3 regions of the Bacillus sp. AFS031507 genome follow, and region 1 is predicted to be linked to each of the others. Evidence: riboswitches for the same ligand, from Rfam matches in the RefSeq annotation. Region 1 holds a riboswitch; each other region holds the start of a gene.
The links. A riboswitch is a leader RNA that binds a small molecule or an ion and turns the genes downstream of it on or off. The one in region 1 is predicted to bind thiamine pyrophosphate.
Positions count from the first base shown of each region.

Region 2: linked by a shared signal. The riboswitch ahead of COE25_RS19125 (ABC transporter substrate-binding protein) and the one ahead of thiC (phosphomethylpyrimidine synthase ThiC) in region 1 are both predicted to bind thiamine pyrophosphate.
Region 3: linked by a shared signal. The riboswitch ahead of thiM (hydroxyethylthiazole kinase) and the one ahead of thiC (phosphomethylpyrimidine synthase ThiC) in region 1 are both predicted to bind thiamine pyrophosphate.

Region 1 covers NZ_NUOW01000025.1:32,178-42,599, forward strand. The annotation lists gene COE25_RS21545 (macro domain-containing protein) at 1-21, shown strand, start outside; gene COE25_RS21550 (vWA domain-containing protein) at 101-754, shown strand; gene COE25_RS21555 (protoglobin domain-containing protein) at 914-1,279, shown strand; gene COE25_RS21560 (polysaccharide deacetylase family protein) at 1,552-2,247, shown strand; gene COE25_RS21570 (spore germination protein) at 2,692-4,263, shown strand; gene COE25_RS21575 (spore germination protein) at 4,289-5,380, shown strand; gene COE25_RS21580 (Ger(x)C family spore germination protein) at 5,377-6,585, shown strand; TPP riboswitch at 6,758-6,872, shown strand; gene thiC (phosphomethylpyrimidine synthase ThiC) at 7,015-8,799, shown strand; gene COE25_RS21590 (TRAP transporter small permease) at 9,276-9,773, shown strand; gene COE25_RS21595 (TRAP transporter large permease) at 9,775-10,422, shown strand, end outside.
Region 2 covers NZ_NUOW01000020.1:152,324-162,745, reverse strand. The annotation lists gene hutH (histidine ammonia-lyase) at 1-1,494, shown strand, start outside; gene COE25_RS19145 (amino acid permease) at 1,678-3,159, shown strand; gene COE25_RS19140 (M20 family metallo-hydrolase) at 3,787-5,064, shown strand; gene COE25_RS19135 (hypothetical protein) at 5,315-5,722, shown strand; gene COE25_RS31680 (hypothetical protein) at 6,372-6,530, shown strand; TPP riboswitch at 6,720-6,829, shown strand; gene COE25_RS19125 (ABC transporter substrate-binding protein) at 6,977-7,972, shown strand; gene COE25_RS19120 (thiamine-binding protein) at 7,986-8,279, shown strand; gene COE25_RS19115 (ABC transporter permease) at 8,276-9,043, shown strand; gene COE25_RS19110 (ABC transporter ATP-binding protein) at 9,040-9,780, shown strand; gene COE25_RS19105 (TatD family hydrolase) at 9,777-10,422, shown strand, end outside.
Region 3 covers NZ_NUOW01000024.1:124,690-135,111, reverse strand. The annotation lists gene COE25_RS20710 (TatD family hydrolase) at 397-1,011, shown strand; gene COE25_RS20705 (metallophosphoesterase family protein) at 1,051-1,581, shown strand; gene COE25_RS20700 (glutaredoxin family protein) at 1,578-1,817, shown strand; gene COE25_RS20695 (dicarboxylate/amino acid:cation symporter) at 1,887-3,152, opposite strand; gene COE25_RS20690 (response regulator) at 3,414-4,091, shown strand; gene dcuS (DcuS/MalK family sensor histidine kinase) at 4,149-5,747, shown strand; TPP riboswitch at 5,826-5,935, shown strand; gene thiM (hydroxyethylthiazole kinase) at 6,017-6,829, shown strand; gene thiD (bifunctional hydroxymethylpyrimidine kinase/phosphomethylpyrimidine kinase) at 6,845-7,663, shown strand; gene thiE (thiamine phosphate synthase) at 7,660-8,331, shown strand; gene thiW (energy coupling factor transporter S component ThiW) at 8,315-8,827, shown strand; gene COE25_RS20660 (acetylornithine deacetylase) at 8,844-10,169, shown strand; gene tenA (thiaminase II) at 10,132-10,422, shown strand, end outside.

The DNA.
Region 1 (10,422 bases):
CAGCCAATACTCGGTGCCTGAAATGTCGCTTCCCAAGCGACCATTTCGTAATGGATTAGTGTTATCCTTTGTTTATCAAAGAACGGAGGATGGTATATTCATGAAAAGAAATGTAACAGAATTAGTGTTTATTTTAGATAAAAGCGGCTCCATGGCAGGACTTGAGGCTGATACAATTGGTGGTTATAATGCGATGCTGAAGAAACAGCAAAAGGCTGAAGGGGAAGCCATTGTTACGACCGTATTATTTAATCACGAGTACGAATTATTCCACGACCGTATCAATGTAAGGGGCATTTCTCCTATCACTGAAGAAGATTATCAAGTTGGCGGCACCACTGCATTATTAGATACCATTGGTTTTACCATTCAAAAATTCGTGAATGTACAAAAGAGAACGAGTGAGGCTGAACGTGCAGAAAAAGTACTCTTTGTTATTACAACGGATGGGATGGAAAATGCCAGCCGTGAATTCACAGCCGACAAAATCAAAAAAATGGTTCAGCATCAAAAGGAAAAATACGGATGGGAATTCCTGTTCCTTGGAGCCAATATCGATGCCATTTCAACGGCAGCACGATTTGGTATCGATGAGGACTTCGCCGTTGATTACCACGCGGACAATAAAGGAACGCAATTAAATTATGAAGCTGTAAATGAAGCCGTGGTCAACCTTCGAAGTGGCAAAAAGATTGATCGAAGCTGGAAAAAAGGAATTGAAAGGGATTATAATCAGCGGTCAAGGAATGAATAATTTTATATCAGCTTTAGGGACACCTGCTGTTAAGATTAACAGAGGTGTCTTTTTTCTTCCTCAAAGTCTTTTTCGTGATGTAAGTCACAAATCCGCATTGTTATTTACACTATAATAATAGTAGAAACTACTCCAATCAAGAAAAAGAGGGAATTGATAATGACTATCGCATTGGAACAGGAAAAAGTGAATGAGTTGGTTGACCGCTTTTATGATAAGCTGCTAAAGGATACATACTATATTAATATGTTTAATGAAAGAAACACGGCTATAGAATTGCTGAAAAATCGGCAAAGAGTATTTATCAATCGCTTAGTTTCCGAGGAATCTATTCAGGAACAAGGTGAGCAAGTATCACAGGTTAAAGAAAGACACCCATTTCAAATAGCTCCAGAAAGGGCCTCAGCATGGTTCGGCAAATTAAAAGAGACCATGGATGAAATGGACCTTGATGATAGTGTAAAAGAACATCTTAAAGAGAAAGTAGATTTTTTGTTGAATAAGATTATAAAATTAGACCAATAGTATATGGCACTTTCCGAGATTGCAGATTCTTATCGAAGTGAAGTGGTTCGGGAGAGACTTGTTAAATAATTATATGATGTCAGTTCCCTTTTTTGAGAACTGGCACTTTTTCACATTATCGACTTAGTAAAAGGCAGATGATGATGAAATACCATTTTAATTTACTCTAGATAGTTTTAAAGTTTTACAGTAAATACCTCATCTTGGAAAGTTAGTAGATTATGTTACTATAAAAATAGACTTTAATTAAATTCGAAAGAAAGGCTGGTTTTATGAAAAAGAAGTTAATATATAGTGGAATTGGAATTTTGTTAGTGTTCCTTTTATTACTTGGAACCTATAAGTTAATGAATTCTAGAACCTTCCAGTTATTTGGTGGACTAACCGACCAGGTGAAGACCGACCAAAAGGTAGTCGCATTGACCTTTGATGATGGACCAACAAAAAATGTAGAAAAAATTCTACCTTTGTTACAACAATACCATGTAAAAGCGACCTTTTTTTTAATTGGTAATGAAATTGAAAAAAATCCTGAAGAAGCTAAAAAAATTGTAAGTGCTGGGCATCAAATAGGAAATCATACATATTCCCATCAGCGGATGGTTTTTAAATCCCCTTCTTACATCAAGGAGGAAATTGAAAAAACGGATAATCTAATTCGAGAAGCAGGGTATAAAGGTCAAATTGATTTCCGACCTCCGAATGGAAAAAAACTCGTAGGCTTGCCTTATTATTTATATAAGAATAATAGAGATACCATCACTTGGAGTCTTGAACCAGATACTTACTATACTTCTGCCACTGACAAAGTGAGTTATGTGAAGAAACATGTAAAACCTGGTTCTATAATCTTGATACACCCAATGTATGATGATACTGGCGAAGAGCTAAATACAATTAAAGGAATATTGCAATCATTATCAAATGAGGGATATAAATTCATTACAGTTAATGAACTATTGAAATAGGTACTATCCAAAATTTTGGATGGTGCTTTTTTTAATTTATTTTGCTTTAAATTTATGAGTTACTTTTATGCACATCCTATAAGAGTAGTCACCGCTGCTCAGGATCGGGAAATTATATCACTCGCTGGTAGAACTTGTTCAAAATACATATAAAACGTTGAAGCCCAGAGTGATGAAGGGTTGTTATATAAAATGTTTAAATTTCCACATATAAGCCAAAGATAATGCTATCCAAGGAACATTAAGGAAATCACTTTATTTTACATACTTTGGTTCGTGGTTTCAGCTACTGTTATTTGGGCATATAAAGGTGGTTAATATGTGGAATTCTATTGTTTCCTATCTTCCAGACTGGAAAGTTTTTATACAAGCTTTTATCGTGTTTTTCATTCCGTACATGATCTTCAGATTTTTTAATTGGATTCGCAAGGAAGAGTGATGAAAATGCGAGAACGGAAATTAAAGGTTAGAAAAAAAGAAAAACAACCTAACAAAATTGAAGATCAACAAGAATCTAAGCCTCAAGGCTCAAATCATCTGATTACAGATGATTTGACTTTAAACTTAGAATTAGTTAGACAAGAAATCGGTCATAACTGGGATGTGCACTTTCGAGAGTTTAATCTTGGGCGTACTGGCATTCGAGCATCCATTATTTTTGTGGATGGATTATCAGATAAAGATCTGATTAATAAACATATTATGACATCATTGATGGTTGATTTCACAACAGAATATAAACAGGAGCTATCCTTTGTGAAGGAAAGCAATTTAAACAAATTTGTAAAAAATCATGTGCTGCCTATTAGTGAAGTAGAAGAGATTGCTTCTATTAAAGAGTTAGTATCAAAAGTATTAACAGGTTCTACCGCGCTTTTAATTGATGGATCATTTGATGCGCTAATCCTTGGTACAACAAAATTAAAAACAAGGACGATTGAAGAGCCAGTATCAGAGGCATTAGTCAGAGGTCCACGGGTCGGTTTCACTGAATCCTTAAGTGATAATACATCTTTTTTGAGAGGGAATGGTGAAATTGATAATTTATCGTTAGTAAAATTTCAAGTGGGAAAGCGTTCAAAAAAAGACTTAGTCGTCGCTTACATAAAAGAAATTGTGGATCCTGAATTAGTACAAGAGGTAGAAAAGCGAATTAAGAAAATTGATCTTGATAATGTGCCAGAATCAGGTTATGTAGAGCAGCTTATCGAAGATAATTATCTTAGTCCTTTTCCACAGGTACAAAGTACAGAGCGTCCTGATCGTGTGATTGCTGCCTTGATGGAAGGTCGGGTATCCATTTTACTAGATGGGACGCCTTTCGCTTTGATCGTTCCGGTTACCTTTAGCATGATGTTACAATCACCAGAAGACTATTATGAAAGGTGGATTCCTGGCACGTTCATCCGTTTACTTCGTTATCTAGCAGCTATCCTGGCTCTTTTTACACCGGCTTTGTATATTGCATTCCTCTCATTTCATCCAGGATTGATTCCTACTAAGTTAGCCATTTCCATTATAGGTGCGAGGTCCAGTGTTCCATTTCCTGCACTTATCGAAGCATTATTTATGGAAATATCGATCGAAATTTTAAGGGAAGCTGGACTTCGGTTACCAAAGCCAATTGGTCCAGCAATGGGAATTGTCGGTGGGTTAATCATTGGTGAAGCGGCTGTACAGGCAGGGATTGTTAGCCCCATTTTGGTGATAGTAGTGGCGTTAACTGCGATCTCATCTTTTGCCAATCCTCAATATAGTGTAGGGATTACATTGCGTATTCTTCGCTTCGTAGCCATGCTTTGTGCTGCCATACTTGGATTATATGGAGTCATTCTATTTTTCCTTTTCATGACAAGCCATTTAGTGAAACTAAAAAGTTTTGGCGTGTCTTATATGAGTCCAGCCGTTCCTTATCGTTTAAGTGAATGGAAAGATTTGATGGTTCGCATGCCCCTTATGATGATGAAACGTCGTCCAAAGATGATGCATACGAAAAATCCTATACGTAAAGGATAACCTATTGTGAAAGGAACATGAAAGGATGATTGTCAGTCCAAAAGATCGAATTACCACGGCACAAGCAGCTGTTATCATCAGCAACTTTATACTTGGTTCAGGAATCCTCACACTGCCTAGAACAGCTGCAGAGAAGGTGAATACACCAGATGTATGGATAAGTGTTATTTTAGGCGGGCTGATCGCGATAATCGCAGGGGTGATCATGGTCAAATTATGCCAACAGTTTCCCCAAAAAACCATTTATCAATACAGCCGTGAAATTGTAGGAAAATGGGTGGGCGGGTTACTTAGTTTACTTATAGTATGTTATTTTCTTTTAACTTCCGGGTTTCAACTCCGTTCAATGGCGGAAGTAATAAGGTATTTTTTGCTGGAAGGTACCCCTATCTGGGCAATTATGATGCCATTTATGTGGATAGGTCTCTATCTGATCATAGGCGGTATCAACCCGATTGCCCGTCTGTTTGAAATTATATTACCTATTACGATTTTCCTTTTTTTGCTAGTAGCCCTTATGAGCTTAAAAATATTTGAGATCGATAATTTACGCCCGGTAATAGGGACTGGTTTCATCCCTGTGCTAAAAGGAGTAAAGGCGACGACTCTCGCATTTACAGGTCCTGAAATCCTGCTGGTCATCATGGCGTTTATGCAACAGCCGAACAAAGCAATCAAAATGGTTCTAGTTGGAATTTCCGTTCCATTATTTTTTTATGTGATAACAGTTGTGATGGTCATTGGAGCGTTATCCGTCGATGAAGTGGTCACGAGGACATGGCCAACGCTTGATTTGATACGAAGTTTTGAGATAACCGGTTTGATTTTTGAACGGTTTGATTCTTTGTTGCTGGTGGTATGGATTATGCAAATGTTTACTACCTTTACCATCAGCTACTACGCAGCTGCTTTAGGGCTGGCTCAACTTTCGAAAAAGAACATTAGTTCAGTTATGTATGGTTTACTTCCGCTAATTTACGTCATTTCCATCACCCCAAAAAATATCAATGATCTATTTAAACTTGGGGATATCATTGGCAATATTGCATTGTTTTTATTTGGTTTACTACCACTTCTCCTTCTTATTATCGCGAGATGGAAAGGAAGAAAACAATGAAGTTACCTCATAACAATATACGATTTCTCTTGGTTTCGCTGTCTGTCCTTTTACTCTTTTCTCTTACAGGCTGTTGGAGCAGTCATGAAATTGAAGAGCTAAGCTTAGGTGTAGGGGTGGCATTCGATAAAGGGAAAAAGTCAACCATAGAGAAAAAGATAAACGAACAAGATGAAGGCTATTCCAAAAAAGATCAGATTACTACAACTTATCAACTTATTACCTCACAATTAGCAAGTTCAATGAGTAAAGAAGGGGGATCGCAACAACAATCTTATGTTAATATTTCTGAAACGGGAGACTCCATCTTTCAAGAGGTTCGTGAATTATCATTAAGAACGGATCTTCCTTTTAATGCCAGTCACATGAAAGTCATTGTAATCGGTGATAAACTTGCACGATCGTATAGTTTAGATCGATTACTTGATCAATATCTTCGGGATAATGATTTTAGACCAAGCTGCCTTATGTTTATTAGTAAAGGGAGAGCTAGCAATACCCTAGTATCAAAGAAAGCAGGAGAAGTTCCAGCATTTCGTCTGTTTGGAATGGTAGATAATGCCTATCGAACGACAAGAATTTTGCCTCCTATCTCGATTATTAAATTAGACGGTAAGCTAAAATCAGGATCCAGTTTTCTTTTGCAAAATGTGATCTCGGAAAATGGAGAAGTGAAATTTGCAGGAGCTGCCGTGATAAAAGGAAAGACAAAAAAACTGCGTGGTTTTTTAAATGAAGAGGAATTGGAGGGGATAACATGGATAACAGGCAAGGGGAAAGGCGGTTTGGTAAAAAGTTTTGATAAACAGACTAGTGGGCTAATCGTATATGAGCTAGATTCTATGAAAAGTAAAATCACCTCTCATGTTAAGGGAAACTATATCTCTTTTGATGTAAACATCGAATCAGAAGGGCGATTATCTGAGAATTGGGTGGTTTCAGGTAACTCTTTTGATAATACATTTCTAAAACGGGCAGAAGAATCCACCGAAAAAGAAGTAAAACGATTGGTTGAACATACAATTAAAAAAACGCAAAGGAAATATCGAGTAGACGTTGCTGGCTTTGGAAACCGTTTAAGAATTGAGCATCCGAAAGTATGGGAAAAAGTCAAAAAAGATTGGGATCAAACATTCAGTGAGGTTCCAATTTACTACAACGTAAAAATAACAATCAAAGATTATGGAGCGTCAGGTCACAAGTAAGCCTTCTTTTTTTCGGGTACAAAAAAGAATTATACTTCTTAAAATCCAAGCAAGTAGATATCTAACCTTTCTCTCTATCCTAGACATACTATCTAAAACGACTATATCACTTTAAATAATATTATGTATTTCATTTTTACCAATACTCATATATAATGTAACTTAATTGAATATAAATAACTAGGGGTGCCCAATAAGTTGGGCTGAGAAAGAAACACGATGAAGTTTCTTGACTCTTGGGACCTGATCTGGATCATACCAGCGTGGGGAAGTTAGAATAGACAATCTTTACTGCACCTATACTTCTGCATACATATTAGCCGGGTCCAACCATTTATGGGCCCGGCTTTTTGATGTACTTTTATACGCTTATTCACTTGTTATGGTCTGTATCTCGTCCTTTATATTCAAAAAAAGGAGAGATGTATTATGTCAACGACTTCATTAAACGAACAAAATATTTCCATCATGTCAAGTTTTCCAGGAAGTAAAAAAGTATATGTAACAGGTTCGAGATCCGACATTAAAGTACCAATGCGTGAAATTGAGTTAAGCCCGACAACGGGTGCGTTTGGAGAAGAGGAAAACCTTCCAGTTCGCGTCTATGATACAAGCGGTCCTTATACGGATCTAAATTATTCTGTTGATATTACAAAAGGTCTTCCTGCCATTCGAAGCACATGGATTCATGAACGAGCAGATGTTGAAGAATACGAAGGTAGAGAAATTAAACCTGAAGATAATGGGTATAACGATCAAAATGATCCTCGTGCCAATCATAACGTGTTTCCTGGTTTAAAGCGCAAACCAGTACGTGCAAAAAAAGGGAAAAATGTCACACAGCTTCATTATGCTAAAAAGGGAATTATTACTCCTGAAATGGAGTTTATCGCCATAAGGGAAAATATGAAACCTGAATTTGTGCGTGATGAAGTGGCAAAAGGTCGAGCGATTATTCCTTCTAATATCAATCATCCAGAGTCAGAACCTATGATAATAGGACGTAATTTTCATGTTAAAATTAATGCGAATATCGGTAACTCGGCTGTTTCATCCTCCATCGAACAAGAGGTTGAAAAAATGACATGGGCGACGCGCTGGGGTGCTGATAATATTATGGATCTATCAACAGGTAAAAACATTCATACAACAAGGGAATGGATTGTTCGAAACTCAGCAGTTCCTGTCGGCACCGTCCCCATTTATCAAGCACTTGAAAAAGTAAATGGTGTTGCTGAAGATCTTACATGGGAGGTTTACCGTGATACCTTGATCGAACAAGCGGAGCAAGGTGTTGATTACTTCACAATTCATGCTGGTGTTCTTTTACGATATGTTCCATTAACGGCAAAACGGTTAACAGGTATTGTATCCCGCGGTGGATCAATCATGGCACAATGGTGTTTACACCACCATAAAGAAAGCTTTTTATATACTCACTTTGAAGAAATCTGCGAAATAATGAAATCATATGATGTTGCATTCTCTTTAGGGGATGGTTTACGTCCTGGGTCTATTGCAGATGCGAATGATGAAGCACAGTTTGCAGAATTAGAGACTCTTGGAGAGCTAACAAAAATTGCTTGGGAACATGATGTACAAGTGATGATCGAAGGACCTGGACATGTACCTATGCACCTAATTAAAGAAAATATGGATAAACAACTAGAAGTGTGTCAGGAAGCACCATTCTACACACTTGGACCTCTTACGACTGATATAGCACCTGGTTATGATCACATTACATCTGCTATTGGGGCTGCAATGATTGGTTGGTATGGGACAGCTATGCTTTGTTATGTAACGCCTAAAGAACATTTAGGTTTACCGAATAGAGAGGATGTTCGTGTAGGGGTTATTACTTACAAAATTGCCGCCCATGCTGCTGATTTGGCAAAAGGACATCCAGGAGCACAAAAAAGAGATGATGCCTTATCAAAAGCTCGTTTTGAATTCCGTTGGAGAGATCAGTTTAATTTATCTTTAGATCCTGAACGAGCAATAGAATATCATGATGAAACCTTACCTGCGGAAGGTGCAAAAACAGCACATTTCTGTTCAATGTGTGGACCAAAATTTTGTAGCATGAGAATCTCTCAAGATATTCGTAATTATGCGAAAGAAAACAAACTTGATACGAAGGAAGCTATTGAAACAGGTATGAAGGAAAAAGCTAAGGAGTTTAAACAATCTGGGGGCAGCATATATCAGTAACTTTCCTGGCTTGTGACTGGCACATTTTCTGTGGTAATCAAAAATTTTGCGGGACAGATCTGAAACATAGTATAGAAAAAGGCACAACTAGCAAATATAGCCTAGTTGTGCCTTTTTGCGTGCAATCTTCCGAATGTCCTCGATAAGAACCGACCCCAAGGTCTATGAATTTATATAATGCAACACTACTGATGCTATTTATAATATTCCTCTACGGTCTCGGAATCACTACTAGAATTGATAGAGCCTATTTTTTTAACCAGTTGATGGAATACCGTTAACATGGTAAGTTTAATATTAATATATATTTAATTCGTTTATTAAACTTATAAAAACTAGTAAATAGTTTCAAATAGAAAGGATTTCAAATTCCACCTAAAAAAATCACAAATTATCCTAAAAAAAGAACATTCAAAAACATTCAAAAGATTCATAAAATGAGAGACAGGAAAACGTTTTCAAATGGGGGGAATCAAATGAATGTAATCAAAAAAGTAGGTCTAGTCATCGATGCCATTTTTGAAAAATTCACACTACTATCGTTAATTGCTTTAATTTTTGTCGTCACCCTACAAGTTTTTACCAGGAAATTATTTAATTTTGTTTTCTTTTGGTCAGAGGAAGTTACTCTTTTGTTACTAGCTTGGTTTGCCTTTATGGCCATTGCGGTGGGATTTCGAGAGTATATCCATTTAGGCATTGATTCTTTCACGAATCTATTTCCTAAAAGTTTTAATAAAGTTTTAGATAAAATTATCAGTGCCTCTATTTTTGCCTTCGGATTATACTTGGTGATCCAGGGCTGGGACTTCACGGTATTGATGATGGATTCAACCCTGCCGGCGACAAAATGGCCGAGTAGTATCACTTATGCGGTTATGCCTGTCACTGGTGTGATGATTTGTGTATATTCGCTTTTGCAATTCTTTAACATTAACACCACTCGTCACAAAGAGATAGAGGAGGGTATGTAACTTGGACAGCAACACAATTGGGATCATTATCTTACTATCAAGCTTTGTTATTTTAATCTTACTTCGTTTTCCCATTGCCCTAACGCTGATTGCCTCGTCATTACTGACGGTTATCTATCTAGGTATACCTCTTCCGGTAGTGGGCCAGCAAATGATTCAAGGGATGAATTCCTTTTCTTTACTTGCGATTCCGTTCTTTATTTTGACAGGACAAATTATGAGTGAGGGCGGCCTTGCGACTCGAATTGTGAATCTGGCAAGTTTAATGGTTGGCAGAATTCGCGGTGGGCTCGCCATGGTTAACAGTGTAGCTGCATTGTTCTTTGGAAATATCTCTGGTTCTGCCGTCGCCGACGTTTCTTCTGTTGGTTCAGTTATGATTCCGATGATGAAAAAGAAGGGATACGAAGCAGACTATGCAGTGGGAGTAACGATTGCATCGGCCATTCAAGGTGTGGTAGTTCCGCCGAGTCATAATCTTGTTTTATATTCCTTAGCAGCAGGTGGTGTTTCCATCGCCAGTTTATTTATGGCTGGGATTGTTCCTGGATTTATTATGTTAATTTCCTTAATGATCACAGGTTACATTATTGCTAGAAAACGAGGCTACCAAAAAGCGGACCCTGTTCCAAAGTCAGAAATTGGCGGG
Region 2 (10,422 bases), on a different contig from region 1:
ACATTAAAACAAATGAAGGAAATTTTAAACGAAAATCAGAAGGTAAGCGCTTCAGAATTGAGTATGGAGGCTGCTAGAAAGAGTCGGGAAGCAGTAGAAAGAATAGTTTCAGAATCAAAAGTAGTCTATGGGATTACAACAGGGTTTGGAAAATTTAGTGACGTCCTTATTAATAAAGATCATGTTCAAGATCTTCAGCTTAATTTAATTCGTTCACATGCTTGCGGCGTAGGTGAGCCGTTCCCAGAGGTTGTCGCAAAAGCAATGGTCCTTCTTCGCGCTAACGCACTTTTAAAGGGCTATTCTGGAATTAGGCCGCTTGTTATTGAAAGGTTATTAGATTTAGTAAACAAGGATATTATCCCTGTGATTCCGCAGCAAGGTTCCCTTGGAGCAAGCGGAGATTTGGCACCGCTTTCACACTTGGCGTTAGTGCTAATCGGGGAAGGAGAAGTATTTTATAAAGGAAATCGAATGGATTCACTTGAAGCCTTACAGCAAGAAGGAATCTTCCCAGTAACACTTGAGGCAAAAGAAGGCCTTGCTCTTATCAATGGAACCCAAGCAATGACAGCAATGGGAGTTGTCGGTTATCTAGAAGCAGAACAACTCGCATACCAAAGTGAGTTAATTTCCTCTATGACCATTGAAGGATTACATGGGATTATTGATGCCTTTGCTGCAGAGGTTCATATCGCAAGGGGTTATCAACAGCAAATTGATACCGCTGCACGAATCCGAGGTTACCTAAGCGATAGTTTATTGACGACGACACAGGGGGAATTGAGAGTACAGGATGCTTATTCCCTCCGCTGTATCCCACAAGTTCATGGTGCCACGTGGCAAGCACTTGATTATGTAAAAGAAAAATTAGAAATTGAGATGAATGCAGCAACAGATAATCCACTAATTTTTGATGATGGTGAAAAAGTCATTTCCGGTGGTAACTTCCATGGACAGCCAATTGCGTTTGCAATGGATTTTATGAAAATTGCTGTTGCGGAAATGGCAAATATATCTGAAAGACGAATTGAACGGTTAATCAATCCACAGTTAAATGATTTACCGCCATTTTTAAGCCCTGAACCGGGACTACAATCTGGTGCTATGATCATGCAATATGTTGCCGCATCTCTTGCTTCAGAAAACAAAACGCTTGCACATCCAGCAAGTGTAGATTCGATTCCTTCTTCGGCGAATCAAGAGGATCATGTAAGCATGGGAACGATCGCTTCAAGGCATGCTCATCAAATTATTCAGAATACAAGAAGAGTCCTTGCAATTGAGCTTATTTGTGCGATGCAGGCGGTTGAATACCGTGGAGTTGAAAAAATGGCAAGCCAAACAAAACGGCTTTATGAGAAAGGAAGAGAAATTGTTCCTTCAATTAAAAAAGACCGTATATTCTCAAAAGATATTGAAAAATCTGCTGAAGGTCTGAAAACAATGAATCTTTCAAAATTACTTCAGCAAGTGGATAAAGTATACAAATAAGAAGAAGACCTACTAACAAACGTAATTGAAAGGAGGTGAGGATTTTAATATTTATTCGGCCTAGAATTCTTTCAAAGACAAGGTTGCCATAGGCTACGTCCAATCATCTAGATTACATATCTCTGAAAAAATTATTAGGTAAAAGTACTTATCTATTAATCAAACTATAATAAGAGGTGTTATATGCAAAATACTGCTCTTAAATCCCAAGAAACAGGACACGAACACGAGTATGGAGAACATTTAGAAAGAAAGCTTAAAACACGGCATCTTTCCATGATTGCTATCGGAGGAACAATTGGAACAGGGTTATTTTTAGCCAGTGGAACCACGATTCATGATGCTGGTCCTGGTGGAGCTTTAGCTGCCTATATAATTGCAGGAATAATGGTATATTTTATCATGGGCAGCTTAGGAGAAATGGCATCTTTTATTCCGATTTCAGGTTCTTTTAGTACGTATACCTCAAGGTTTGTCGACCCTGCACTGGGTTTTGCTGTTGGTTGGAACTATTGGTACAATAATGCGATTATTTTTGCTTTGGAATTATCAGCATCGTCATTGATCATGAAATATTGGTTTCCCGATGCCCCAGGTATTATTTGGAGCGCAATTTTCCTTATACTTATTTTTGGCCTAAACGTTTTATCTGTTAAGGGTTATGGTGAATCAGAATTTTGGTTTTCATTGATTAAAGTTGCAACAATTATAATATTCATTGTTGTTGGATTATTAATGATCTTTGGAATATTGAAGGGTCATGCTGGCGGTTTTGAAAATTTCACAAAAGGAGAAGCACCATTTAAAGGCGGCTTGTTATCCATATTTAGTGTATTTATGGTAGTAGGATTTGCTTTTCAAGGCACGGAGCTGGTCGGAATTACAGCCGGTGAAAGTGAAAATCCTGAGAAAAATCTACCTAAGGCAGTGAAACAGATCTTCTGGAGAATTTTATTGTTTTATGTTTTAGCGATTTTTATTATTGGATGTATCATTAGCTATAACGATCCAAAATTATTAAGCGCAGATTTAGAGAATATTGCAGTGAGCCCGTTTACTTTAGTATTTGAAAATGCAGGTCTTGCCTTTGCGGCGGCTGCCATGAATGCAGTAATTCTTACTTCAGTTCTGTCAGCAGGAAATTCCACTTTATACGCCGCTTCGCGCGTCCTTTGGGTATTAGCGGAAGAAGGAAAAGCTCCGTCATTCTTGAAAAAAGTAAATAAAGGTGGTGTTCCGATTTACGCATTATACATGTCAACCCTTGTTGGGATGCTGTGCTTCCTTACCTCCCTTTTTGGTGATGGAACTGTTTATTCTTGGTTATTAAACGCTGCTGGCTTAGCTGGTTATATCTCTTGGTTAAGTATTTCGGTTACACATTATCGATTCCGTAAAGCTTATGTTGCACAAGGAAAAGATTTCAAAGACCTGCCTTATAAAGCAAAGTGGTTCCCATTAGGTCCAATTTTGGCGACAGTATTATGTTTAATCGCAATGCTTGGAACAAATTATGGGGCATTTATCGGCTCTAAGGTTGACTGGTATGGTATATTGGTTTCTTATATTGGACTACCTCTATTCCTAATGGGTTATTTAGGCTATAAAATTGTTAACAAAACAAAAATGGTTCCATTAAAAGAGGCGGATTTCCGCAGAGATTAAGTATTTATTATTCAACTCATAGCATTCTTTTATTTGTTTTAAAATTTTCAAAGTAGTAACTTGAATTCTCCTATTATTTCAATATTTTTGATGTATGGGCGGAAGGGTGTAATACCGCTCTCAAAGCCTTGATATATATGGGTTATTGAATAAGAGAGTAAATTTCTAACATTTTGAATATCCGAGGATTTAAACGGAGGCTTCTCATAAGTTGAGTAAACTTTTGGGGAGCTTCTTTTTTATTTCTTGCGTTATGTTGAGAGAGGCAAGCACCCTTGAAAAAAATGGGCTGTGTTAAAGGTTATTATTGATTTTGCCACTCTGTTGATTGGAGCAGAAGGCGCGAAGACTCCTGCGGGAGTACGGGTCTGGGGAGACCCCGAAGGCGCTAAAGCGACGACGAGGAGGCACCCCGACCGCGGAGGTGAAGCGCATGGAGCGGAAATCAACAGGCAAGTTTAAAACGGCCAAAAAATTAAAAAAACGAACAGTACAAATCCTGTTCGCCTAAAAAAAGAAATGCAAGTTGTAAATATAATTATACAGACCTACTAAGGAAACAGCAGGATTTTCTCTATACTGGACATTCAAATGAAGGGAGAATTTAATCCTATGGAAGCAAATTTCATGGAAAGTTTAAATTTAACGATTGATGGAAACCGTCTTTGGAACCAATTAATGGCCCTTGGAAAAATAGGAGAAGGAGACAATGGCGGGGTCAATAGAACATCATTTGATCAAAATGATATCGAAGCACGAAAATTTTTTCTGAAACTACTGGAACAAGCTGATTTATCCCCTTATATGGACGCAGCTGGGAATATCTTTGGGCAAATACTCGGTAAAAATCCCGAATTACCTGCCATTCTTATTGGTTCTCACCTTGATACAGTAAATTCTGGCGGGCGTTTCGATGGCGCCATGGGTGTTCTAATGGGTGTTGAGGTGCTTTGTACGTTGCAAGAAAAGGGAATTCAACCTGAAAGAACGATAAAGGTTGTATCCTTAACAGATGAGGAAGGGGCTCGTTTTGATTATGCTTTTGTAGGAAGTACCGCTTTGGTTGGGACAGAGGGTTCGAAGAAATTAAAGGAAAATTTAGCTGCAGCAACAGATAAAGATGGAATCTCCTATCTGGAGGCCATGAAGCAAGCCAGTCTAGAAGGGGAATATTTTAATCAGATTAATCCAGACCTTTTAGAACAAGCTCAGTTAGGTAAAAATGACGTAAAAGCTTATATTGAAGTACATATTGAGCAGGGAAAAGTGTTAGAAAATAAAGATTTAGCTGTTGGAATAGTTACGGGGATCTCTGGTGGAGAATGGGCGGAAGTAACGATCATGGGTGAAGCGGGGCATGCAGGAACGACCTGGATGAAAGAGAGAAAAGATGCTTTAACAGCTGCAGCAGAATGTATATTAGCCATTGAGAAAATAGCACGGGACAATATCGGAAGTGTTGCGACAGTAGGAAAATTGGAAGTAAAACCTGGAAGTAGTAATGTCATTCCTGGGAGAGTGGATTTTACACTTGATGTTCGGGATATATCTAATGAACGGCGTAAAAATACGGTTACTAAAATCTATAATTCAATTCGGACAATTGCTGCAAACCGTGGTTTAGAGTGTGAAATTAGGGAGGTTCAATCCCTATCTTCTGTGATGAGCTCACCAATAGTGATGAAAGCAGTAAAAGATTCTCTGCAAGAATTACAGTATCCTGTTTATGAATTACCAAGCGGGGCTGCTCATGATACAATGGTGTTGGGGAAACTCACAGATATTGGAATGATCTTTGTGAGGAGCCGCAATGGCATAAGTCATCATCCAGATGAGTGGAGTTCTTTTGAAGATGTTGCTCTTGGGTGCGAGGTACTATTCAGAACCACGTTAAAACTTTTATAAATGAATCACGTAGCTAGAGAGGTTCTGTAGTCATTTTAGGTACTGTATTTGGCGAGCCAAAAATCATTGAAATTCCAGTTAAAAGGAAAATACTAGCCGTCCTTCATATATTGGTATATTTCAAATAAAACCCAACGAACAGTTAGCAATATTCGCTTTTCTTATACACATCAGGGGATGACAAGCACCAACCCTTTTTTTTCTCATATACATGAGGAGATTTACTGATAAAAGAAAGGGGGAGGCTGCATTGTATCCAAATAATCCTTACCAGCCTTTCTATCCATATTTCTATGACAACAGACAAGGACTATTTCAAAAAATTCTTGCTTGTTATCAACAAAAGCGATGGATTAGATTATCATTCCGAGATGGAACAACTGCTGAAGGTTTAATTAGGACCTATGACCCTTTAAGAGGAGTATTAATTTACCTACCGATGCAAAGGTATACGATTTCGTGTGAAGGTGTAAGGGTGAATTCTCTGCAAAAAGCACAGAATTGCATCGGCAAAAGATCCACTTTGACACTTTCCAACAATATTAGCCTAACTTTTACAATAGAAGGTGTTGACCAATCTCAAAATATTGGTGGATGGGTTAACATAAATGAACTTATGTCGGTATCTGGACAGGTAGTTGACGCGAATTGTATTTAGTTGGGATTGATTATAAGCATAAAAAAGGGCGATGACAGCCAGGGGGTGTCATCGCCCTTTTTGTGACAGTATGGCCATAAAGGAAGAGAGTGGAAAATATAAAACTCTAAATATGTAAAAATATTGAAATTCACAATACTTTTCTAAAGCTATCCTAATTCTCTTGGGATAGCTTTTAGTGGTAGCTAACTCCTTTATTTAACTATGCCTTCACGAAGCCAAATGATCTGAATTCATTCCAATTACCCGTCAAACTATTTATAGGGGTTATGAAATCCTGCGAATAAATTTGCCTCGGTTGAAGAATATTGTTTATTTTCTTCTTGAGCTAACGACGCAGGTTATTTGAATAAAAGGCATTACGAATTTGAGTCTTATATTGCAGTAAAAACAAAAATAAGCGTCTAAATGACGCTTCATATGAAGTTGAGATCACTATTAGAAGATATTGGATATTTAAAATCGGATAGAGTCATAGGTTAGGGGTAACCTCAACAATTTTTCATAAAATTTTTTCAAGTCGGCATAAGTTGGATTTTTTATTATTCACACATGACTTAGTTATCACATTATTTCGTGCTATTCTTACGTTAGTACAAATTGTTGTGGGTGAGAAAACCATTCCCAATTACAGGGAGTTCGTAGATTTATGTTAGCTACTAATGATGCACATTCATTATATAACCAATACTGTTTTGAACAGATTGTTAATCCAGAACTATTTATGCAAAAGGAACTAAAATCCATATCAACAATAAAAACTCTTCTAACGATTGCAAGAAATCAAGATATGCCCCTGTTCGTATAAGTTATCATGAACGAAACTAGCTCCTTACTCGTAACACCGTAGGTTAACTAGCAAAGTTATTTCGTGCAGGTGAATTAAGATGAGAACCGGATGTTTCATGATAGGAAGTATTTGTTAACAAGCATAAATAGATAAAAGCAGTTGGCATTGTCTGCCTTGACTGATATAGTAGTATATGAAGTGGAATACGATGTAATGTGGGGGAACCGGTGATGCCGGTTGAGATTTAGTCCGTGAGACGATGACCCTTGGAACCTGATCTGGTTGATACCGGCGGAGGGAACATATTCTTAAACAATTAATTGTTTGCTGATATGCACTCAGGTTTCTTTGCCTGGGTGCTTTATTTTGTTTAAGCAAGTTTTTGCCTTCTAACCAACACTGAGGTTTCAGCCTATTTATTTTGTTTCACTTTAGATATTATTTTTACATATGGAGGATTCAAAATGAAGAAATGGCTAGTACTAGTCCTATCAGTCTTTCTAATGACTGGATGTAGCAGCAAAAAAGAAACAGAAAACGTAAAAGGAAAAAAACAACCGCTTAAAAAGGTCTCGATTGTACTGGATTGGACGCCAAATACCAATCATACTGGATTATATGTTGCAAAAGAAAAAGGATTCTTTAAAAAAGAAGGCTTGGATGTGGATATTATCATGCCAGGTGAGACCGGTGCTGACCAACTAGTAGCTTCTGGCAAGTCGCAATTTGGTGTTGGCTACCAAGAAGCCATTACTCAGGCACGTATACAAGGGGTGCCGCTCGTATCGATCGCTGCAGTGATTCAGCACAATACATCAGGATTCGCTTCACCTGTTGGCAAACAGATTCAATCTCCGAAGGATTTTGAAGGAAAAACATACGGTGGATGGGGCTCGCCAGTCGAAAAATCTGTCATCACTTCTCTAATGAAAAAGGAAAACGCTGATACTAATAAGGTGAAAATCGTGAACATGGGGGATACGGACTTTTTTACGGCTGTGAAACGAGACATCGATTTCGCTTGGATTTACTATGGGTGGACTGGTGTAGAAGCAGACCTTCGTAATGAAAAAATTAATATGGTTTACTTAACAGATTACTCTGACAAACTGGACTACTATACACCTGTTTTAGAAACAAATGAAAAAATGATCGAAGAGAACCCTGAAACGGTTAAGGCGTTCGTAAATGCCGCTGCCAAGGGATATGAATTTGCCATTAAAAACCCTGATCAAGCTGCAGATATCCTGATTAAAGCAGCACCGGATTTAGATCCAAAGCTTGTAAAGAAGAGTCAAGAATGGTTGTCTCCAAAATATCAGGATGATGCAAAGGAATGGGGAATTCAAAAGCAAGAGGTTTGGGAAAATTATGCCCAATGGATGTATGATAATAAGCTTCTTGACAAGAAATTAGATGGGAAAAAAGCATTTACAAATGAATTTTTACCAAAACACTAGGGGGTAGAAGAACATGGCAAATTCATTAATCAGCATACAAATCATACCGAAAACAAAGGATGGAGAAGACGTCATTCCATACGTTGATGAAGCCATTAAAGTCATTGCTGAATCTGGTGTGAAATATGAGGTACACCCGTTAGAAACAACCATGGAAGGTGAACTGCACGAATTATTTACCGTGATTTCAAAAATGAATGAACGAATGATTGAAATGGGAAGCAAAAATGTCATTTCTCAAGTGAAAATCCTTTATCAGCCAACAGGCATTTCCATGGATGACTTAACGGAGAAATATCGATCATGAGGATGAATCTTGTAAAAGGGTGGAGACCGATTTTGGTTCTCCTCCTTTTGTTTGTCATTTGGGAGATTGTCGTTAAAATAGCAGAAGTGCCGGAATGGCTTCTTCCGCCGCCATCAAAGATTTTCACAGAGGCCATTGCCGGTTGGCGTGATTTTTATCCAGATGTGTTTTCAACGGTTAAAATTTCATTATTTGGATTTGTAGTTGGAGCATTCATTGGACTGGCAGTCGCCATTTTATTCCATCTGGTACCTGTTTTAAGGGATTCTTTTTATCCATTGTTGATTTTATCGCAAAATGTTCCCATTATCGTTCTGGCTCCACTGTTGGTGATTTGGTTTGGGTTTGGCTTATTACCCAAAATGATTGTCATCACCCTTGTTTGTTTCTTTCCCATTACAGTGGCCGCCTTAGATGGATTTAGCCAAACCCCTTCAGAGTTGAAGCATTATATGAGGATGGCAGGTGCATCCAAAACACAGCTTTTTTGGAAATTGGAGCTGCCGTTTTCGTTGCCCTCGATTTTTTCAGGCTTTAAGGTTTCTGCCACGTATAGTGTAATGGGTGCCGTTATTTCTGAATGGCTTGGTGCTAAGCAGGGGATTGGTGTCTTTATGACATTCGCATCGTCGTCTTTTCGAACGGACCGGGTGTTCGTTGCCATTTTTACCATCATGTTCTTAAGCCTCTTATTTTTCTTTTTAATCGTTTTTATGGAACGAAGAGTGGTTCGCTGGCAGCCGAAAGGGGATGAGAAAAAATGAGCTATCTTCGTTTTCAAAACGTTTCGAAACGTTTCGGGCAAAATGAAGTACTGAATGACCTTGATTTTTCCATTAATAAAGATGAATTTGTTTCTATTATTGGCCCTTCAGGTAGTGGGAAAAGCACCATTTTCAATTTAATAGGAGGAATTCTTTCACCTGATGAAGGGGAGATCCTATTAGACAACCAGTGCGTTAATGGCAAGCGTGGTTTTATTAGCTATATGCCTCAAACTTCTTCTCTTTTCCCGTGGAGGACGATACTTGAAAATGTCCTTCTTGGCCAAGAGCTTCAGGGAAAAAAAGAGGTAAAAGCAGCACGAGAAATGCTGGCGATTGCAGGACTCTCTGATTATGAAAACGCCTATCCTCACATGCTATCTGGGGGAATGAAGCAGCGGGCTGCTTTTATCCGTGCCTTATTGAGCCCGCAAGAGGTGATCTGTCTTGATGAGCCTTTTTCAGCATTAGATGAGCTAACCCGGTTTGAAATGCAAAAATGGTTATTGGAAATGTGGGAATCACATCGAAGGACTATTCTTTTTATTACTCATAATATTGAGGAAGCATTGTTTCTATCCGATCGAGTGATGATGCTGTCTGGTAAGCAGGCAAAGGTCGTTTCAAACATAGAGGTTCCATTTGAAAGGCCGAGGCACGAAGGTGTTTTACTGGATGAAAGCTTTATTCAATGCAAAAGGGATGTATATTACCAATTAGTAGGTGAAGTCAAATGAACATAATCGACGCTCATATACATTTGGATCGCTATCAGGATGAGGAAATCAAACGGATTGTAATGAATTCTGCCCGTATCGAAGCCTTGATTTCTGTATCCTTTCATTTGGATTCCAGTAAAAGAAACCTTTTGCTTTCACAAAAATATCAAAAGGTAAAACCTGCATTCGGATACCATCCAGAACAAGCATTGCCTTCAGAAAACGAGCTAAAGGGGCTGCTAAATTGGATGGACGACCACCTTGACGAAATGATTGCTGTAGGAGAGGTGGGGCTGCCATACTACTTAAGGCAAGAGCAGGGGATTTCGATTGCTCCTTATCTTGAAGTATTAGAAGTGTTTATAAGTAAGGCGAAAATATGGGACAAACCAATTGTTCTTCATGCTGTTTACGATGATGCGCCTCTCGTTTGTGACCTTCTCGAAAAATATTCTGTTTCCAAAGCGCATTTTCATTGGTTTAAAGGGGATCAGAAAACAATAGACCGAATGATAAGAAACGGCTACCATATTTCTATTACCCCGGATGTGGTGTATGAACGAGAAATCCAGCAGCTTGTAAGCGTCTATCCTCTCGAGCTCATGATGGTTGAAACAGATGGTCCTTGGCCATTTGAAGGTCCTTTTGCAGGGGAAATGA
Region 3 (10,422 bases), on a different contig from region 1:
AGAATAAAAAGTCGAAAAAGGGAAATATATATTTCCCTAATTTTGCAATTTTTTAAACCTTTAAAAACTTAATAAATTAGACATTGGTGACCTGTATTTATGGAAATTTTCTTAAATTATTGCTTGGGAAAGCGCATGAACAGACAATTATCGAGTTTTATTGTCGGAAAATTGAAAATTTTATTAAAATAAAGTAGCTTATTAATTAAACTAGTCTAAATGAGGGTAGTGAACGATTTGATAAAAATGATTGATGCCCATATTCATCTCGATCATTATAAGGATGATGAGATTTTTCAGATAATGGAAACTATTCCACAATTAGATTGGCTGATATCCGTTTCTTTTGATTTAGATTCGTGTAAAAGAAACCTTGAGTTAACGAGAAAATATTAAATGGTGAGACCTGCGTTTGGTTACCATCCTGCGCGGTCACTTCCAACAGAAAATCAGTTGAATGAGTTAATGGATTGGATGAATAAACACAGTCACGTTATGGTTGCCATAGGGGAAGTAGGCCTTCCTTATTATTTAAGGAGAAAGCTTAAAGTGTCCAGTAGTCAGTATGAACAATACATAGAATTATTAGAGACCTTCATTCAAAAGACAGTAACATGGGAGAAGCCAATTGTCCTCCATGCCGTTCATGAGGATGCTCCCATTGTTTGTGACCTTTTAGAAAAATACTCCATTAAAAAGGCTCATTTTCATTGGTTTAAAGGAGACAATAAAACAATTAAGAGGATGGAAAAAAATAGGTACTATATATCGGTTACACCTGATGTGGTCTATGAAGAGGAGATACAACAATTAGTTCAAAGATATCCGCTAGAACAAATGATGATTGAAACAGATGGTCCATGGCCATTTGAAGGTCCATTTTGGGGAACTATGACACATCCGAATATGATGCTTGAATCCATTAAGGCAATTTCAAAAATAAAAAAATTGCCAGAAGAAGAAGTGTCGGAAAGATTATGGAAGAACACAAGATTATTTTATCAATTATAAACGCATTATTATGATTTGTACTTAGAATGGAGTATGATTATGAAAATTGTCGTCCTTTCAGACACGCATTTGCCTAAAAGGGCTAAAAGCTTGCCACCTAGATTAATTGAAGAATTAGTCAATGCTGATTTAATCATACATGCCGGTGATTGGCAGACCATTGATGTATACAATGATCTAAAATCCTATGCCAATATTGTGGGTGTATATGGTAATGTAGATGGAGACGAAATCAAGGAATTATTTCCGGAAAACCGAGTTATTGAGGTGTGCGGGTTTAAAATTGGAATAACACATGGTCATGGCACAGGAAAAACAACAGAAAGGAGAGCCATTCAAAAATTTGCGGATGAAAAAGTAGATTGTATTATTTTTGGTCATTCACATATTCCTATTAAAAAATGCGAAAAAGGGATTATGCTTTTCAACCCAGGATCGCCTACCGATAAAAGAAGGCAGGAAAAATATTCATTTGGCCTCATAAATATCGGGGATTCTTTGGAAGCCGAGCATATCTTTTTTACAAAAGATTCTTCTGAAAATAATATAAAAGGGGTAAACAAACAATGAACAAGCAGGTAATCGTCTATACAACAAAAGACTGTATTGAATGTACGATGGTCAAAAAAGTTCTTAATGAGGAAGGAATTGCCTTTGAATCCAGGGACGTGTTGGCAAACCCTGAATATCAGGAGGAAGTGGAGAAATACGGCTTTCTAGGGGTTCCTGTTACTGTGGTTGATAATCGAGCAGTGAAAGGATTTACAAATGAATTAAAGGAACTAATAGAAATAGCAAAAAGTTAAGGTGCAGCTGTCAATTCAGGACAAGAATGGCTTGGAGTAAAATCCCCCAAGCCATTTTTCTGTAATTTTTTATGCACTAATTGATTTATCTGTTTTGGTACTTTGAATTTCAGCGGTAGGGTGGAATTCGTTTTCCATCTTGGAAACAACCACAGTTGCTACACCATTTCCGATTAAGTTCGTAATTGCACGTGCTTCAGACATAAAACGATCGACACCTAGTAACAAGGCAATCCCTTCAACTGGTATTACCGGGAAAGCAGATAGAGTAGCAGCTAGTGTAATAAAACCAGAACCCGTTACACCGGCAGCTCCTTTAGATGTCAACATAAGAATACCTAATAAAGTGATTTGATGCCAAATCGTAATATCGACATTGTAAGCCTGAGCAATAAAGAGCGCAGCCATTGAAAGATAAATAGCAGTACCATCTAAGTTAAAGGAATACCCGGTTGGAACGACAAGACCAACTACTGATTTGGAACAGCCGTATTTTTCAAGTCTTTCCATCATTCTTGGTAAAGCGGATTCAGAGGATGAAGTACCTAACACCAAGAGAATTTCTTCTTTAATATAAGCGATAAATTTTAAAATATTAAATCCATAAAGTTTCGCGATCGAACCTAGGACAAAGACGATGAAAAGAAACATCGTTGCATATACGCTTCCCATCAATTTTCCAAGCGATACTAAAGAACCTAGACCAAAATTACCAATCGTATAGGCCATTGCACCAGATGCTGCAATTGGTGAAAATTTCATTACGATATTAACAATCTTAAAGAATATCTCCGTAAATTGCTCAAACAAGGCAACAACTGGTTTTCCTTTTTGCCCTAAGGAAGCAAGTGCAATTCCAAACAGGACCGCAAAGAATAAAATTGGAAGCAGCTCGCCCTTCGCCATTGCCCCGACAAAATTATCAGGAATAATTCCTAAAATAAATTCGATAAATCCATGGCTTGTTTCTTTAGCCTGCGTGGTAAATTGTGAAATATCTCCGCCTTTTACGGAATCTGTATTAAACCCAGATCCTGGCTTAATGATATTAACTAGGAGTAAACCAATCGCTAAAGCAAATGTCGTTACAATTTCAAAATACAGGAGCGCTTTCCCGCCGATACGCCCAACCTTCTTCAAATCCCCCATGTTACCGATACCAATGACTATTGTAAAAAATACAATTGGAGCAATGACCATTTTAATTAACTTGATAAAGATATCCGCCAAAACCTTTAATTCTGTACCGAATTTCGGAAAAAGAAATCCGATGACAATCCCAAGTAAGATCCCCAATAATACTTGGACGGTCAAATTTTTGAAATTAATTTTCATTTTCTCATACACCCCTTTGTTTAATAAAACTGTTACCGCTTTCAAACCCACCCAAGCACATAATAAATGAAAATTCAGATAATAGTAAGGTTTTGGTCATATTGGTCTTATTGTTCCTTTTGTTATAGAAAATACCTTAATTAACTCTCATAAAAATCGAACAAAAAATGCTATCTATAAATTTACTATTTTAATAAAATAGGCCATGATAATAATATAAAGGGAAATACAGTTTCATTTAATGTAAGGGGGAGCAGGGAGATGTTTCCGTTAAAAGTACTATTGATTGAAGATGATCCGATGGTTCGAGAGGTACACCGCCAATTCATTGATAGGATTGAAGGGTTTTCGATAATTGGAATCGCCTCCAATGGGATGGAAGGGTTAAGATTAGTGAAAGAACTCAGTCCGGATCTGGCGATTATCGATATTTATATGCCTTATATGGGTGGATTGGAAATGCTCAGCGAACTTCGTTCAGAGGCCTATTCTGTGGATGTGATTGCGATAACAGCTGCGAGCGACATCGAAACCATCCACCGTGTTCGACAACAAGGGGCTGTTGATTACATCATAAAACCGTTTACCTTTGATCGAATTAAAAAGTCACTTGATAATTATAAAAACTATCGAGTGAAATTAGGAGAAAAGAAAGCTCTTTTACAGGAGGAGCTCGATCAAATTTTATTTATTGATAGCAAAGAACAAAGTGAAAGAGAGAGTTTACCAAAGGGATTAAATATGAATACGTTAATAAAAATTACTAATTTCATTTCGCAGGAAAAAGAACCTGTTTCTGCGGAAGAAGTAGCGGAAAGCATAGGAATGGCTCGGGTAACGGCTCGAAGATACCTTGATTACTTAGAAAAAGAAGGAAAAGTCAAAATTCATATCCATTACGGCGGCGTCGGAAGACCAATTAACCGTTACGGTGTTTAACGCAAATACCTTGAAAAGATTGCCTGTGAGAAAGGGGGAATCAAGTTGGGGTGGAAAATAAGGTTGTCCAAACCAAAACTTCGTTTACAATCGACGATAACCCTACTGGTTTGTATCGTGGTCGTGATGGCATTGTTAGTAACCGAGATTTTAATCACCAACAGAATTTCACAGGAAACAGAGAAAAGCCAAGCCGAGAAAGCAACAGATATTGCGAGGATTGTTGCAAGGTCTCCGATTGTCATGAATGGGCTTAAAAATAAAACAGCAGAGAAGGATATCCAAACATTTGCGAATGATATTAAACAATCAACGCATGTTGAATTTATCGTCGTAATGGACATGTATGGAAAAAGAAAATCACATCCTAACCGCAACCTATTAGGTTTGCATTTTGTCGGTGGAGATGAAGGACCTGTTTTAAAAGGGAAAGAGCATATTTCCATTGCCAAAGGGACATTGGGATTGTCTTTACGTTCGTTTGTTCCTGTTTATGATCAAGAAAATAATCAAATAGGGGCAGTCGCGGTTGGGATTTCTTTAGAAAAAGTTAATCAGGCGATCGAACAAAGTAGGAAAATTATTTTGATCGGAGTGGGAGTAGGAATTCTAGTTGGGATTCTAGGTGCCCTTTTTCTAGCTAGAAAAATCAAAGCGATTCTTTTTGGACTTGAGCCGAGTGAGATGGCAAAATTGCTTGAGGAACGTAGTGCGATGCTTCAATCCACAAAGGAAGGAATTTTGGCAGTTGACCAGGATGCGTTTACCACTCTCGTAAATAATGAGGGGATCCGACTTCTTCAAAAAGCTGGCATTCATGGGTCCTTTTTAGGAAGAAAAGTGGATGACTACATGCCAAATTCTATGCTATCTTCTGTTCTAGAAACGGGGGAATCTCAATTAGACCAAGAACAAGAAATCAATCATATTACCATTTTAACCAATCGGGTTCCGGTTGTTGTCAAAGGAAAGATTGTCGGTGCGATTGCTACGTTCCGAGAAAAAACCGAAATCAAGCAATTAGCTGAACAATTAACCGGTGTAAAGCTATACGCGGAAGCACTGAGAACCCAGTCACATGAATTCATGAATAAACTGCATGTAATATCAGGTTTAATTCATATGAAAGACTATCAAATGGTCTCGTCATACATTACCAAAATTGTCGATCACCAACAAACTGAGGTAGAATTTGTTATTAGTCGTTTTAAAGATCCTGTTTTAGCAGGTTTTATTGTAGGAAAACTTAGCTTTGCTAGGGAAAATGGCTGTGAATTAATCATTGATGGGGAAGGAAGTCTACCTGAACCACAACAGCAGGAAATAACGCATGAAGTGGTAACGATCCTTGGGAATTTAATAGATAATGCACTAGATGCTGTTTCGGACCGTCCACAAAAAAAAGTTACATTAAGGTTTGACTATTACGATGATGTCCTTGCCTTAGAGGTTCATGATACAGGAAAAGGAATCGATGAGGCTGTAAAAAATCGCTTATTTATAAAAGGGTATTCCACCAAAGGTGAAAATCGAGGAATCGGTTTATCATTGGTGCAGAGAAGCTTGGAAAAATTAAATGGACAGATAGAAATTCATTCCCAAAAAGATAAAGGGACAACATTTATTGTTACTTTCCTTTATAAAGGCAAACAATAATAATGTTATGTTAACTGGTACTTTTTCCTTTACATTCTAGTACTATAGGAATATTATGTAGTTAATTAAATAAAGTATTAGATCTACTAGGGGTGCCCTGTAAACAGGCTGAGAGAAAATGGAGAAATTTTCAACCCTTCGGACCTGATCTGGGTAATACCAGCGTAGGAAAGTAGCCAAGTGAATGTTAATTATTTCTTTGACTAACTAACCAGGTCCATTATTGGATCTGGTTTTTTTATTTTAAAAAAAGAAACGGGGAAATTGAGATGGAAAAAAATAGTTTGTATGAAACGTTGGAAGAAGTTAGAAAGGTTAACCCGCTGGTACATAATATTACCAATGTGGTTGTTACAAATTTTACGGCAAATGGGCTTCTTGCCCTTGGTGCCTCACCGGTCATGGCATATGCAGCCGAGGAAGTAGCAGATATGGCCAAGATTGCAAGTTCATTAGTATTGAACATTGGAACATTAAACCCACAGACAGTAGATTCGATGATCATTGCCGGAAAAGCGGCTAATGAATCCGGTGTTCCCGTCATTTTTGACCCGGTTGGTGCAGGGGCTACCCGCTATCGAACCGAAACCGCGCAAAGAATTATGAACGAGGTAAATGTCTCTGTGATTAGAGGAAACGCAGCCGAAATTGCCAATGTGGTTGGTGAAAAGTGGGAAATTAAGGGCGTCGATGCTGGGGATGCAAAAGGAAATATCATTGAACTAGCTATTACTTCAGCACAAAAATTGAATGGTCTTGTCGTCATCACTGGAAAAGAGGATATTGTTTCGGATGGGAAAACAACCTATGTCGTGTCAAATGGACATCCAATTTTAACGAAGGTGACAGGCACTGGATGTTTATTAACCTCAGTGATTGGAGCGTTTGCAGGAGTGGAGAAGGACCTGCTTCAAGCTTCAGTGGCTGCTTTAACGTATTATGGAATCGCGGCAGAAAAGGCAGCGGCAAAAACAGTTGAAATGGGACCTGGTAGTTTCCAAATCGAATTTTTAAACCAATTAGCTTTAGTTTCTTCCGAAGATATCATTTCACATGCTTCTTTTAAAAAGTTTAATCGATAAATGGAGGTAATTTGAATGAAAAAAGCATTAACAATCGCTGGTTCTGATAGCGGCGGTGGAGCAGGAATTCAAGCGGATTTAAAGACATTTCAGGAATTAGAGGTTTTCGGAATGTCAGCATTGACCGCTGTAACGGCCCAAAATACATTAGGAGTTCATGCTGTCTATCCAATGACAGCTGAGGCAGTCGTAAAACAGATCGAAGCGATCGGCGAGGATATCGGTGCGGATGCGGTGAAAACAGGAATGCTTTTTAATGCTGAAATCATTGAGGCCGTCGCTGCACAGCTCAGGAATTATCAATGGCAAAATATTGTTGTCGATCCAGTCATGATTGCTAAAGGTGGCGCTTCCTTGTTGCAAATGGAAGCCATTTCTGCCATGAAAAAATACTTATTGCCGCTAGCAACGGTAATCACCCCGAATATTCCAGAAGCGGAAGTACTAACGGGCATGTCGATTATGACGGTGGAAGATAAACTGGAGTCTGCTAAAAGACTACATGCGTTAGGCGTAAAAAATGTCGTAATTAAGGGTGGCCATGATGAAAATGAGTCTGAATCCACTGATTTATTATTTGATGGAAAGAAATTTTACTACTTTACCAGCAAGAGAATTCAGACAAAGAACACACATGGAACAGGCTGTACTTTTTCCGCAGTAATTACTGCTGAACTAGCAAAAGGGGAAACTCTTTATGAAGCAGTATGTATAGCAAAGGATTTTATTCAGGCGGCAATTGAGAACCATTTGGAGATCGGGCAAGGATATGGTCCAACTAACCATTGGGCATATCGAAAAAGGAAAAGCGCTAAGGAGCTGGCTGAATTATGAAAAACCTACAAGCGGCTTTAAGTGTTTATTTTATCATGGGCAGTACCAACTGTTTAAAGGATCCAGCCGAAGTATTAAAAGAGGCAATTGCCGGTGGGATTACACTTTTTCAATTTCGTGAAAAGGGTGACGGCGCATTAACTGGAGCTGACAAATATGCACTTGCGAAAGAACTTCAAGCAATTTGCAGAGCACATCATATCCCTTTCATTGTTAATGACGATATCGAGTTGGCTGTGGCAATTGATGCGGACGGTGTACATATCGGACAAGAGGATGAAACGGTATTCACAGTTCGAGAGAAGATTGGCGATAGGAGAATCCTTGGGGTTTCCGTCCATTCAACGGAAGAAGCAATGATTGCAATAAGCGGTGGTGCTGACTATTTTGGCATTGGCCCTGTTTTTCCGACAAAAACAAAGGCGGATGCCAAGCCATCACGGGGAACAATACTGATCGAAAAATTACGAAAAGATGGCATTGATATTCCGATTGTTGGGATCGGCGGGATCACGGTAGAAAACGCTCAATCGGTAGTGGAAGCTGGGGCAAATGGGGTTTCCGTTATTACGGCAATAAGCCATGCAGAATCACCAATCGAAGCAGCCAGAGCGTTAAGAAATAGTGTCGGTATTCATGAGAGGTATTCAAATGAACAAAACACATAAACTGACGTTAACTGCGATGATGATAGCCATTGGTACCATTTCAAGCAACCTGTTCTATATACCGATTGGATTTACAAAGGTCTTCCCGGTTCAGCACTTTTTGAACGTTTTATCAGCCGTTCTTTTAGGACCTTATTATGCTGTAGCTCAGGCCTTTTGCGTTTCCCTGCTAAGAAATCTGATGGGAACTGGTTCGATTTTTGCCTTTCCCGGAAGTATGGTTGGAGCCTTACTGGCCTCGCTATTATTTTGGAAGACTAGGAAGATCTATCTTGCTTTTATCGGTGAAGTAATTGGAACGGGTATCATTGGGGCACTGCTTTCTTACCCAATCGCTACTCTTTTTCTCGGTCAAAAGGCCACATTATTTGGGTTTATTCCATTATTTATATTTAGCTCGTTTGCTGGAGCGCTGATTGGATTTATTATTTTAACCGTATTTTTAAGAAAGAAAGTTTTGATTGTTAGTGAAAATGATACCACTATCAGAAACTAATCATGGGAGTAAACAAATGAAAGAGGATTTGCTTGAAAAAATCTCACAAGAAGTTGAAGCGAGAGAAGCGGAATTAATCGAATTGTTGACCAACCTTATCGCTTTTCCATCCGTTAGTCCTCCTGCACGGAATACAAATGATGTCCAGGAATTTATAAAAGGGTATTTAGAAAACATGGGATTTTCCACAGATAAATGGGATGTCTATCCCGGAGATCCGAATGTGGTTGGCCACTTACCTGGAGAATCTTCTGATCAATATAATAGTTTGATTGTAAATGGTCATGTGGATGTCGCGGAAGTTGGGGATAATACAGAATGGGATTATTCTCCGTTTTCTGCCTATCGCAAAGATTCCTACATATATGGACGTGGTGTGGCCGATATGAAAGGTGGAATTGCAGCATCACTAATCGCAATTAAACTTTTAAAAGATCTGGGTATCCCGCTCAAAGGTGATCTCCAATTTCAATCTGTTATCGGTGAGGAAGTTGGAGAGGCTGGGACGCTGGCGTGCACTGAGAGGGGTTACACCGCTGATTATGCAGTAGTGGTCGATACCAGTGATTTACATATTCAAGGACAAGGCGGCGTCATAACTGGATGGATTACCATTCAAAGCAAAGAAACTTTTCATGATGGAATCCGTAGGAAGATGATTCATGCAGGTGGCGGTGTTAAAGGGGCCAGTGCGATCGAGAAAATGATGAAGATTATTTCGGGACTACAAGACTTAGAACGCCACTGGGCCGTTACGAAAAGTTATCAGGGCTTTCCTCCCGGCACAAATACGATTAATCCTGCCGTTATTGAAGGTGGCAGGCATGCTGCATTTGTGGCTGATCGCTGTGCTCTATGGGTTACCGTTCATTTTTACCCGAATGAAGACTATGAAGAGGTAATTAAAGAAATAGAACAACATATTGGTGCAGTTGCAGCGGCAGATCCGTGGCTTCGCGAGAATCCGCCACAGTTTGTTTGGGGCGGAAAATCTATGATTGTCGATCGTGGTGAAATTTTTCCTTCGTTAGAAATTGATTCTGATCATCCTGGAACGAAGGTTTTAGCTAATTCCTATGAAAAATTGTTAACAGACAAGCCGACGGTGGGCATGTCAACCACCGTTACAGATGCAGGCTGGCTGGGTCGGGCTGGAATTCCAACGGTCATCTTTGGACCTGGTAAATTGGAAGATGCCCATGCAGTCAATGAAAAAGTTGAAATTCGCCAATTATTAGATTTTACAAAAGTATTAGCTGTATTTATCGCGGAATGGTGTAACACGAGGAAGGAAGAGTATGGAAATGAAACTCACCGAAAGACTTTATCAATCAGTAAATGATGTATGGCAGAAAACCCATCAGCATCCATTTGTAGTCGGAATAGGTACAGGGGATCTGCCTGTTGAATCCTTTATCCGCTATATGAAACAGGACTATGTGTTTTTAATTGACTACTCTAAGCTGTTTGCTTTAGGGGCTGTTAAGGCAAAGGATATTGAAACCATGGCCGCATTTGCGAAGCTTTTGCATGAGACATTGCACGGGGAAATGGATCTGCACCGACAGTATGCTGAGAGGTTTGGAATTACCCAT